One region of the Pseudobacillus sp. 179-B 2D1 NHS genome, then DNA from elsewhere that is predicted to be linked to it. Evidence: riboswitches for the same ligand, from Rfam matches in the RefSeq annotation. Region 1 holds a riboswitch; each other region holds the start of a gene.
The links. A riboswitch is a leader RNA that binds a small molecule or an ion and turns the genes downstream of it on or off. The one in region 1 is predicted to bind cyclic di-GMP.

Region 1 (3,342 bases):
ATCAGGGAATTCTTTTACATTCGTTCCAGTCTTCAAAGATAAAGCACTTACTAAAATCTTTGTGAACTGTGCGCGGTTAATTTTTTCCTCTGGACGAATACTTATGTACGAGTAATCGTATATTTCGCCATCTTCTTCAATTGTTTCGGACTCGACGTATCCATCAACAATATCAGAGTAAACAAACCGTTCAATTGAATCATAAAACCGATGGTTTGGACCGACGTCCGAAATATCATAGCGCTCTACAGGCTTTATAGCCGCTGAAGCACTTGAAGAAAACAATAATCCAAATGACAATCCTAAAATTGGTAAAATCTTAAATGACTTCAAATTTTTATCCTCGCTTCTAATAGTTTCTGTGATTGAGACTTATATTATAGCTTTCTAACAAAAATTACAATATAATTTTTTACTTTTATTGAAAAATATTTATTTCCACAAAAAGGATATAATTCAATAAAAAAACCACCTTATGGGTAGTAGGAAATACCTAGTTGTTCTTCAGCTCATATAATCAATAGCTAGGCTGTCTTTTTTGTTAGTTATCTAGCTAATCAAAGTGATCCGCCGCTTACAAAAAATGGTGAAATTATCCTTTCATATCTCAAATTCCCTCTGTGCGCCTTTATAGAAGAACCGTATGAAAACATGATTTACCTTTGTTCAAATGAATATGGCACTCACTTCATGTGGCTTTCTTATAGTAATGATCAACCTGAAAGTCTATCCTAGCAGTCGGTGTTTTTTATTTTTGCACACTTTCTGCCCAATAAATGATCTCTTCATCAGAATGACTTTTCTTTTACATCATCGTGCGGTGGTTTAAAAAACATGTTGATACCTAGCGGTTTTGCTAATGTTTGTTAGTCATTCACATTTTTATCCATAATTGGATTGATAAAAAAGAACGTTTGTTCTAAACTGGAATAAGTATACGGAGGTGTAATGATGAGGCCTGGTCTTACAAGATATATAACTAGTCAAGATTTTAAAAATTTTTATTGGCTGAAGGAAGAATTGCGATTATGCTGCAGAGAGAATGGGATAAGCGCATCCGGTTCGAAAATAGAACTTTCAGCTAGAATTGAAATGTTTCTTGAGACGGGGAAAGTAGAGAAGCCGCTCAGAAAACTAACGGTTCGCTCAAACCCCAACAAACAAAGATCGTTAAGTTTGGATACGGTCATTACCGAAAACCATCGCTGCAGCCAAGACGTTAGAGCTTTTTTCAAGTCAGCGATTAGTCCGAAGTTCCGTTTTTCTACATATATTCAACATTACTTTAAAAATAATATAGGAAAAACATATCGTGATGTGGTAAAGGCTTGGCACGAGGAAGAAGAGTGCAAGAAAGACTCACCATATAAGAAACAAATTGCCCCCCAATTTGAATATAACCAATTTATCCGCGACTTCTTCGCTGATCCAAAAAATAAAACAAAAAGTCATAAAGACGCGGTTAACGCTTGGAATGATATTAAAAAGCTTCCCGGGAGTAATAAGTATATTTCTAACCGTTAAACGTTGGGACGCTTACGGCTAATAAGCGCATCATAGTCTGCTTGTCTTTTCTTGAGACACGTCGGTTCCACAGTATCTTTATCGCATAAAAAAAACCAGCAAGAATGCTGGCGGTTGAACTAGACAGGTTTATTCTTTAACAAATCTTGCAGCTTTTTCTCTGCTTTTTCAAAATCCATGGATAACGCAGTTAAAAACTCAAGGATATCATTTCGCTTTGACATTTCTCTTAAAGAAAAAAATACAGCTGGTTTGTTAACTTTAAGAACCGTCATTATCTCTGTTGTCGGCAAAGGCAACGGAGATTTTATCCGTAGAAAAGATCGTAAAAAAACAATAAAATCAAATGCTGAATCAGGAGTATCCGAATAACTTTCCATCAGGCTGTAAAATCTTTTAATGCTCGTTCTTAACTCTTCATTTTGCATCATTAGTCCCTACCTTTAATTGGATTCACCAAATAGGACCATCATTTTCCCCTTTGGCAGCCCGGCTATCATAATTAAAAATCTTAGACCCGCGGCTTTGCGTCCTTACCTTTCGATAAGTTTGCCTTTATCATTAGGAATCACTTTATCAAACTACCAATAAAGCGATCACAATATCATAAGAAGAATATAGGAAATTATACCCTGAGTCAATATACCTTATGGCGCAATTAATTACCATTTTATTGCTCTGATATAAATTTACCTTCTCTCGATATAATTTATTTTTCAAAAGGAAATTTATGTATACTTTATTGCTTATAAACGACTCCTCTTTCTTTCTCTTGCTGATGAAAAAAAGCATCTGATTAGTTAATCAAATGCTTTTTCTTATTGCTCTGTTTAACTGATAACGGTTGCTTAATCCTTTAACCAATAAAAAAGTTCCTCATGTTTGTATACCTGTTCTGTTTCTAAAATAATTTCAGGCAATAAGACGTCCAGAGTATTCATTAATGAGTGTAGAGCCTGCTGAACCGTACCTTTCTCGAATTGATCCAGCGGCTCAGACAACTCATCCTCATCTAGAACGAAACAGCTTCCATTTGGAAGAGCCAGGACATCAATGATCAAGTCTTCAAAAGAGAGGATTTGACCGGTTATCTGTGTGTTCTTGACAATGTTAAAGTAAGAACCTAAGTAATTTCCCTCGCCATCCCTCCAAACATACGCATTGTACGGTCGATCTTTCCAATAGTAAGCAATCGTATAGCTGCCCTTAGGAATCGTTAATGATGTTTTCTCTGCCGTCATTGTAAACGACTCCTTTATTTTATGAAAAAGGACGATTTTTTGATCTTGCGCCTTCAATAGTTTGCAAACATGTTCAACAATGGTGGAATCATATCGTATCTTTCTTTCTATTATTTTATTAGCATATTGATTAATGGATGTATTTAGATGAATCATCGTTTAGTTTCTCCTTCTATCTCATGCTCTTGATCAGACCTATGTTCTGGTCCATTGTATCATCAAAAAGCAGCAATTTTTATCCATTTCGCTTCAGATTTACAAAGACCGAAGAACAACGAGGAAGAGAATGAGCAGTAAGAAATTAAGAAGAATGAAAAGCCTAAAGCCTTCCTTATTTCCTTTAGAAGGCTTTAGGCTTTATTGTGAAACCATGTTAACTGACGCTTTCCAATCAAACGGACCCGCGATTTTAAATTGAACGACTCCTTCCGTGTAGAGAGTTGTACTTTCTAAAGGGACGAATAAAAAAGAAATGATCTTCTGCTCATACTTTCTTGTAAGTATCTAATCGCAGAAATACATTGGAAGTGTTCGAAAGAGAGGATAGAAAACTGAATGAATGGCATGATTACTTTTA
Region 2 (3,342 bases), on a different contig from region 1:
AGCCATCCTCATTCAGTACATCTAATTGCTCCTGGCTCTCCACCCCTTCAGCAATAACATTGATCCCAAGCGTCCGTGCAAGTGTTAAAACAGCTTGTACAATTGCCTGACTTTCTTCATTTTGATGAATATCCCGAATGAAAGAGGCATCGATTTTCAACGTATCCACAGGTAAATATTTAATGTAGCTAAATGAACTGTATCCAGTACCAAAGTCATCAATAGAAATATGAATACCGATGTCCCGCAGTCTTTGCAAAGTATCGGCCGCGTGATCGATATCTGCAAATACACTTTCCGTTACTTCAAGCTCCAGCCATTGTGCCTCCAATCCGGTCTCTGTTAAAATTTCTTCAATTCTCTCTATAATATTGGGATGCGCTAATTGGCGAACAGACATATTAACCGAGATTTTTAATGGTGGGTACCCTTTGTTTTGCCATTCTTTATTTTGCCTACATCCACGCCGGAGAACCCACTCTCCAAGAGGAAGAATAAGGCCCGTTTCCTCGGCAACCGGAATAAATTTATTGGGAGAGATCCTCCCCAGCTCCGGATGGTCCCAGCGGACAAGCGCCTCCATTCCGATGAGTTGATTTTTAGAAATATCCATTTTGGGCTGATAATCAATATGAAAATGCTCAAGCTCAATCGCTTTTCTTAATTCATTCTCCAGCAGGATGCGCTCCAAGGATTTCTCTTCCATCTCTGGTTTAAATAATGCATAGCCGTTTCTGCCCCGTTTCTTAACGGAATAAAGAGCGGTATCCGCTTTATTTAATAGTTCATCTGCATCTTCACCGTTCACCGGAAAAAGCGCAATGCCAATACTGCAGGAAAGCGTATAGTGCTCGCCTGCAACTTTCAATGGTTCTTGAAAGTTAGAATGAATCCTTTTGGCAATCTGATCCAGCTCTTCCATGCCTGATACATTGTTTAGCAACACAGTAAATTCATCTCCACCCAGCCGTGCGACTAAATCACTTGGTCGCAGCGAGTTTTTAATACGGCGAGCAGCCTCAGTTAGGATAAAGTCTCCATTCTCATGTCCCCAAGAATCATTCACAAACTTAAAGCGATCCAAGTCGATAAACATAACAGCAAGCTGAGAAGAATAACTCTTAGCATGATCCACTTCTTTTCTCAATCGGTTCATGAATAATCGGCGGTTAGGCAAGTCCGTCAATGTATCATGATAAGCTAAATGATAAATCATTCTCTCTGATTTTTTCCGTTCGGTTATATCTCGCATCGCCAGCACGAAGCTTTTGATCTCACCATCTTTATCAATGACGGGATTAATCTTCGTTTCCGTGTCCTTATACGCTCCCCGGTTCGTCTTTATACGGAATTCGAGCAGCGAGGATACTTTCTTTTTAGCAGCCAGAAGCTTTAACTCTTCAGAAAGAGTCAGTTGATCTTCTTCATGCACCCATTGAAAGATCCTTCCTGACTCTAATTTCGCAAGCTCATCGCCCAACAACAATGCATGAGATGGAGACATGTAGAGGAAGCTTCCTGACTGATCAATCACTGATACCAAGTCAGATGAATTCTCTGCAATTAGTCGATATTTCCCCTCGCTCTCTCTCAATTCCTCTTCCATCTTCTTTCGAAGACTAATATCGTTTCTTATCGATGCATATTGATAAGGTTTCCCGCGATCATTCAAAAAAGGAACAATCGTTGTGTCTACCCAATAAAACGACCCATCTTTCGCCTTGTTTCTTATCTCTCCCTTCCAGATTTGACCGGAACCAATCGTTGCCCACATTTGTTTAAAAAACTCCCGTGAATGATAACCCGAATTCAATATACAGTGATCTTCACCAAGGAGTTCCTCCTCATTGTATTTAGAAATTTTGCAAAATTTTTCATTCACGTAAAGTATCTTTCCTTGATGATCGGTAATAGCGACAATAGAAGACTGATCAATTGCATATTTGACATCTGTCAACTCTTTTAAAATATTCTCCAATTGATTGTCTTCTACATTCTTAGAAGGTACAGGCATGATAAATCTCTCTCTTCTCTTTGTTTTTTCTTTTGCTGTACAATATTTACTATACATATCTGGGTATATCCAAACAAAAAAACCGACTCAAAAAAGAGTCGGTTGCACTACTCGCTCCAAGCCATTCAAGTGCCCACATACAAATGACTGTTCATCGCTTCCACCATAAGATTGTTATAAAAAAAAATTCCACAAATGTCTTATTAGACTAACGTTTTTTATACAATTATCATAGTTCGATATACCCGTCAAGTCAATGTCTACCGTTATTTATTTCTAGCATTATTCGTCTCTTAATGAGGCCTATTTCACAAAGAAACCTAACAATATTTATGAGGCCTAGATCAAAAACCTTGCTTTTTCCTCTGACAAGAGAAAAGGATAAATACACCTCGTCTTACTCGTTTTTTATCCTTATTCACTTATCTATCTTTATTTAATTCTGCCACAATATGGCCAACTTCACGCAAAACCAGTTTTTCCATCGCTAATGTTACTGCGCCAGTAGAACCCGGCAGCGCAAAAATGATCGTTTCTCCAGCTACACCTGCAACAGCTCGGGATAAGATAGCCGCAGAACCGATATCTTCTGTATAACTAAGATAACGAAACAACTCACCAAATCCGGTTAGCTCTTTCTCAAACAACGGTGCCACTGCTTCAATCGTCACATCCCGCTTAGCCACACCGGTGCCTCCATTAATGATAACCGCATTGATTTGGGGGTCTTCAATCCCTTGCCGAACAGCTCCTGTAATCTGTTCCTTTTCGTCAGGAACGATCTGGTAGCGTGCAATGGAATGGTGACTGTTGATTAAAAACTCTTTAATTTTTTTTCCGCTTTTATCCGTTTCTTCTGTTCGTGTATCGCTGACAGTAATCACCTGACAGACAACATGCTTTGCCGCTTGCCCTTTATGAGCATGTACTCGTCTTTCATTCATGTGAAATGGGTGCACCTCTCTTCTTTAACCGCCAATATAAGACATCTCAATTTTTGGCCGGTTCTTTGCTGTTTCTTCCGTTCGCTCATCCGAATAGCGGTCCGTTCGCGCAAGCCAAAGAGCTGACATATGATCTCTTACTTTTTCTATTGAACTCGTCGATCGGAGCACAGCCTTTAAATCGCTGCCTTTTGTAGCAAATAGACAAGTGTACAATTTTCCATCTGCAGATATTCTTGCCCGGGTACATGTCGAGCAGAATGATTCTGTCACTGAAGAAATCACACCAAACTCTCCGCTTCCATCCTTATAACGAAAACGGCTCGCTACTTCGCCGTAATACGCTTCATCTGCTGGTTCTACAGGAAATTTGCTGCTGATGAA
Region 3 (3,342 bases), on a different contig from region 1:
TTTCAAACATTGCTCCTGTTGTCTGAATTTGACCCATCCCCTTCCCAACTTCTATGTAACCAGCTTCCAAGGAATGAGCAACCTCAGATGACTCTTGTTGAACATCTGAAACAATAGCTGTAATGTCTTTTACAGAGTGAGAGACTTGGACGGCTAATTTGCGTACCTCAGCTGCAACAACAGCAAACCCTTTTCCATGTTCACCTGCCCTTGCTGCTTCAATCGCAGCATTTAACGCCAATAAATTCGTTTGTTCAGCAATGGCCTGAATGACTGCTACTAATGATGAAATTTCTTGTGATTGACGATCAAGTCCTCTTACTCTTTCAACAGAAGCCTGCATAATTTTGTCAATCTCTCTCATCTGATTGACAGAGGAACTCATTAAGCGTTTTCCCTCAGTAGTTAATTCTGAAACAGCTTTTGAGGCTATATAAATGTGTTCGCCGCTGCTATTTGCTTCTTGAACCCTTTCAATATAGCTGGCCATGACCTCTGAAAGGTCATTTACCTCATGGGCCTGGGATTCGGCTCCCGCCGAAAGTTGTTGCATAGTAGCTGCTGCCTGCTGGCTGCCCGCTTTCACTTCACTAGCCGCCTCGGTCAGCTCTCCACTTTGACTGGTTACTATTTCAGATGTAACGGTAATTTTCTGGATTATATCCTGTAAGCTCTCGAGCATTTGATTCATAGCCGAGCTGAGCTGGGCAATCTCATCTTCCCCTTCATAATTACTTTTCTTGATCTGTAGATTCCCCTCCGAAATACTGTCGGCCATCTCAACCACCCGGTTCAAGTGATGTCTCACCAGACGATTGATCATAAAAACAGCTGCCGAGCCAATGGCTGCAGATAAAATAATGGAGAAAATTAATACAGTAATCGATTCATTCAAACTATGCTTTGCTTCATTAGACGCTAACTTTCGCTGTTCATTAATCATGCTTTCCAATTCTGCCAGCTTTTCGACCGTTTCACTTCTCAAAGCCTGTGTTCTTTGTCTGGCGAGCAATGTCTCTAATTCATCTCCACTTTTGACAGCAGGTATAACTTTATCATGGAAAACCTTACTTACTTCTTTATTATTTCCTTTAATCCACGCAAAAACCTCTTCTTCTTTCTCTGTTTTAATTGCTGCCTCTAATTCTTTTTCAAGCTTAGTAAAGGCTTGTTTCCTTTCCTCAAATCCTTTGACAAACCGCTCGTCAGGGTGATTAATATAATCCGCAATTCGAATGTCTTGTTCGCTGAATAAAGAAGCCATTTTTGTCATTTTGATAGCTCGGTCTCCCTTTTGCTCAAGAGCGGCAATATTCTCTTTAACATCTACCAGCTTTACGTAAACAACTATGGCAGAGAGACAGAAAAGTAGAATAACCACTCCTAAAGCCAATCCGTACTTTTTTCCAATACTTAAATTTTTTAGCAGCTTCGATACCAAGACTTCCCCCTCCTTCTGTCTTTACAAAAATAAAAGAGCTCCTTTCGTCAACGTAAATCCAAAAATAACTTTACGCGGACGGCCAGAAGAGCTCTTTGTAAAAAAACAGTTCGGCAGCCCGGCCATCATGGTACATTCCATGTTTTAGACCTGTGGCTTTGCGTCCCCGACTTTCATCGAGTTTGCCAGTATAGATAATATAGATAAATAGTCACATATCCCTTTTCTCAATCATATATAATTTTACCAATTTAAGCAATTATAACTATTTGTTCTATTCTGTCTTTTTCATAAGTAATGTGGTAGTTCCATCCACTATATAATCTAATCAAGTGAGATAGTTGAGAAAAACAGCGCCAATCAAAAACCAATTTATATAAGTACATGCATATGAGTATAAATTACTAAATCAGTTACAAAAGGAGATAAAATGAAGAGTGGATAATAAAAAAGGTTCAGCATATCATTATTAGCTGAACCTTTTCTCTCGTAATATTATTTCCTTACACAACAAAATAGTAAATGATTCCACGCTATCCACCAGATATCTCCTTCATCCGTTCTGTTACTTCCATAAACCATTCTTTCTGATTTAAATCCACTGTTAGTCTAGCTAAATCAAGAAGTTCATCCGCTGTTAAATCGTCATTCATCAGTGTCAACTGATGATAGCTGTATCTGTGTTCTCCAACTGGCTTTCCATTTCTGATCACAAACACCATCGCACCATGGTAGCTTGCTTCCAATACAAATCCAACGGCATTTCTGTTTTTGATTTTTACCCAAGCTCCTGCTTTATACAAGTTAATGCCCCCATACCCCGCCTTCCGCGAGTTTGTTTTCCCGTCTAATTCCCGCGACATGATGAGCAGCACAAACGAAAACATGATTTACACTATTATATTCAGCTGGCGCTTTCAATGACAACCTGGCTATTATATTTCATGCTTCTATTGAACAATTCATTGACAGCCTTGTTTTTAATCCCCTTATAACTGTTCCCTTGTAAAAGTTTTTCTTATACATATAAAGACAAAGAAATAGAGATGCAGTCTTTATCCTGCACCTCTATGGAATCATCAGCTAGTTGCTTCAAGTGGATCTTCAGCTGCTGTATTTTGTTGTTTCTTTGTCTTGTTCTCTAACTTCTCCAGCCGTTCAATCTCCAATGCTTTCGGGATAGAAATCCAGTAGCATAGAAGAATCGCCAAAACAGCACCAAGAAACTTACCGAGCATTACTGGGATAATAATTGTCGGCTGGAAGTTAGCTGGAAATGCCAATTGATCCCCGATCATCCATCCACCTGAAATGGCATAAGCAATCGTTAATACTTTATCTTTTGCTGGCATGTCTTTAATAATTTTAAAAAGTGCCAGAGGATTGGCTGTGGCTGCAATTACCCCTGCGCTGCCGATGCTGCTTAAACCGAGCAGCTTGCCGAAGAATTGCAGCGGCTTTGCCAAATACTTTTGAATGGCATAAACCATCGGGAAAGCTCCTGCAAGCATAATACCGATATAACCGGCAATTTCCAGTCCTCTAAATTGATCTTTTGCATCGGCAATAATTGGATCGAATCCCCAATGGCCAAATATGGCAGTAAATACGCCGGTAAAATATTCGACGATCGTACATGCCAGTACGAGTTTCATAGCTGTGCTCATAAACCACCCAATGGCCATAAAGCCTTTGATCATCAGATTAGGAAACATTCTCAAACCGACAGCAATAAATATTCCAACCGCCGTTAACGGAATAAGATTAATTAAAATTGTCCCAATAGACATGGACAATTGATAGGTCGGCTCAGCCGTCGTGCTGATTGTGTCCCTGATCTTCGTTTCTGTCAGTGCCAAAATGCTCGTTGTAATAAAAACGCTAATCGGTACAGTCAAAAC

Region 2: linked by a shared signal. The riboswitch ahead of ACH0BF_RS00945 (sensor domain-containing protein) and the one ahead of ACH0BF_RS23720 (hypothetical protein) in region 1 are both predicted to bind cyclic di-GMP.
Region 3: linked by a shared signal. The riboswitch ahead of ACH0BF_RS03735 (HAMP domain-containing methyl-accepting chemotaxis protein) and the one ahead of ACH0BF_RS23720 (hypothetical protein) in region 1 are both predicted to bind cyclic di-GMP.

The regions. Positions count from the first base shown of each region.
Region 1 covers NZ_JBIQDP010000041.1:18,994-22,335, forward strand. Annotated here, with positions in the region: gene ACH0BF_RS23710 (S-layer homology domain-containing protein) at 1-333, opposite strand, end outside; gene ACH0BF_RS23715 (DUF6434 domain-containing protein) at 952-1,524, shown strand; gene ACH0BF_RS23720 (hypothetical protein) at 1,644-1,955, opposite strand; cyclic di-GMP riboswitch class I at 2,005-2,088, opposite strand; gene ACH0BF_RS23725 (DUF402 domain-containing protein) at 2,373-2,921, opposite strand.
Region 2 covers NZ_JBIQDP010000001.1:158,932-162,273, reverse strand. Annotated here, with positions in the region: gene ACH0BF_RS00945 (sensor domain-containing protein) at 1-2,014, opposite strand, end outside; cyclic di-GMP riboswitch class II at 2,102-2,185, opposite strand; gene ACH0BF_RS00940 (MogA/MoaB family molybdenum cofactor biosynthesis protein) at 2,437-2,958, opposite strand; gene moaA (GTP 3',8-cyclase MoaA) at 2,983-3,342, opposite strand, start outside.
Region 3 covers NZ_JBIQDP010000002.1:292,627-295,968, forward strand. Annotated here, with positions in the region: gene ACH0BF_RS03735 (HAMP domain-containing methyl-accepting chemotaxis protein) at 1-1,441, opposite strand, end outside; cyclic di-GMP riboswitch class I at 1,551-1,638, opposite strand; gene ACH0BF_RS03740 (hypothetical protein) at 1,975-2,244, opposite strand; gene eutH (ethanolamine utilization protein EutH) at 2,521-3,342, opposite strand, start outside.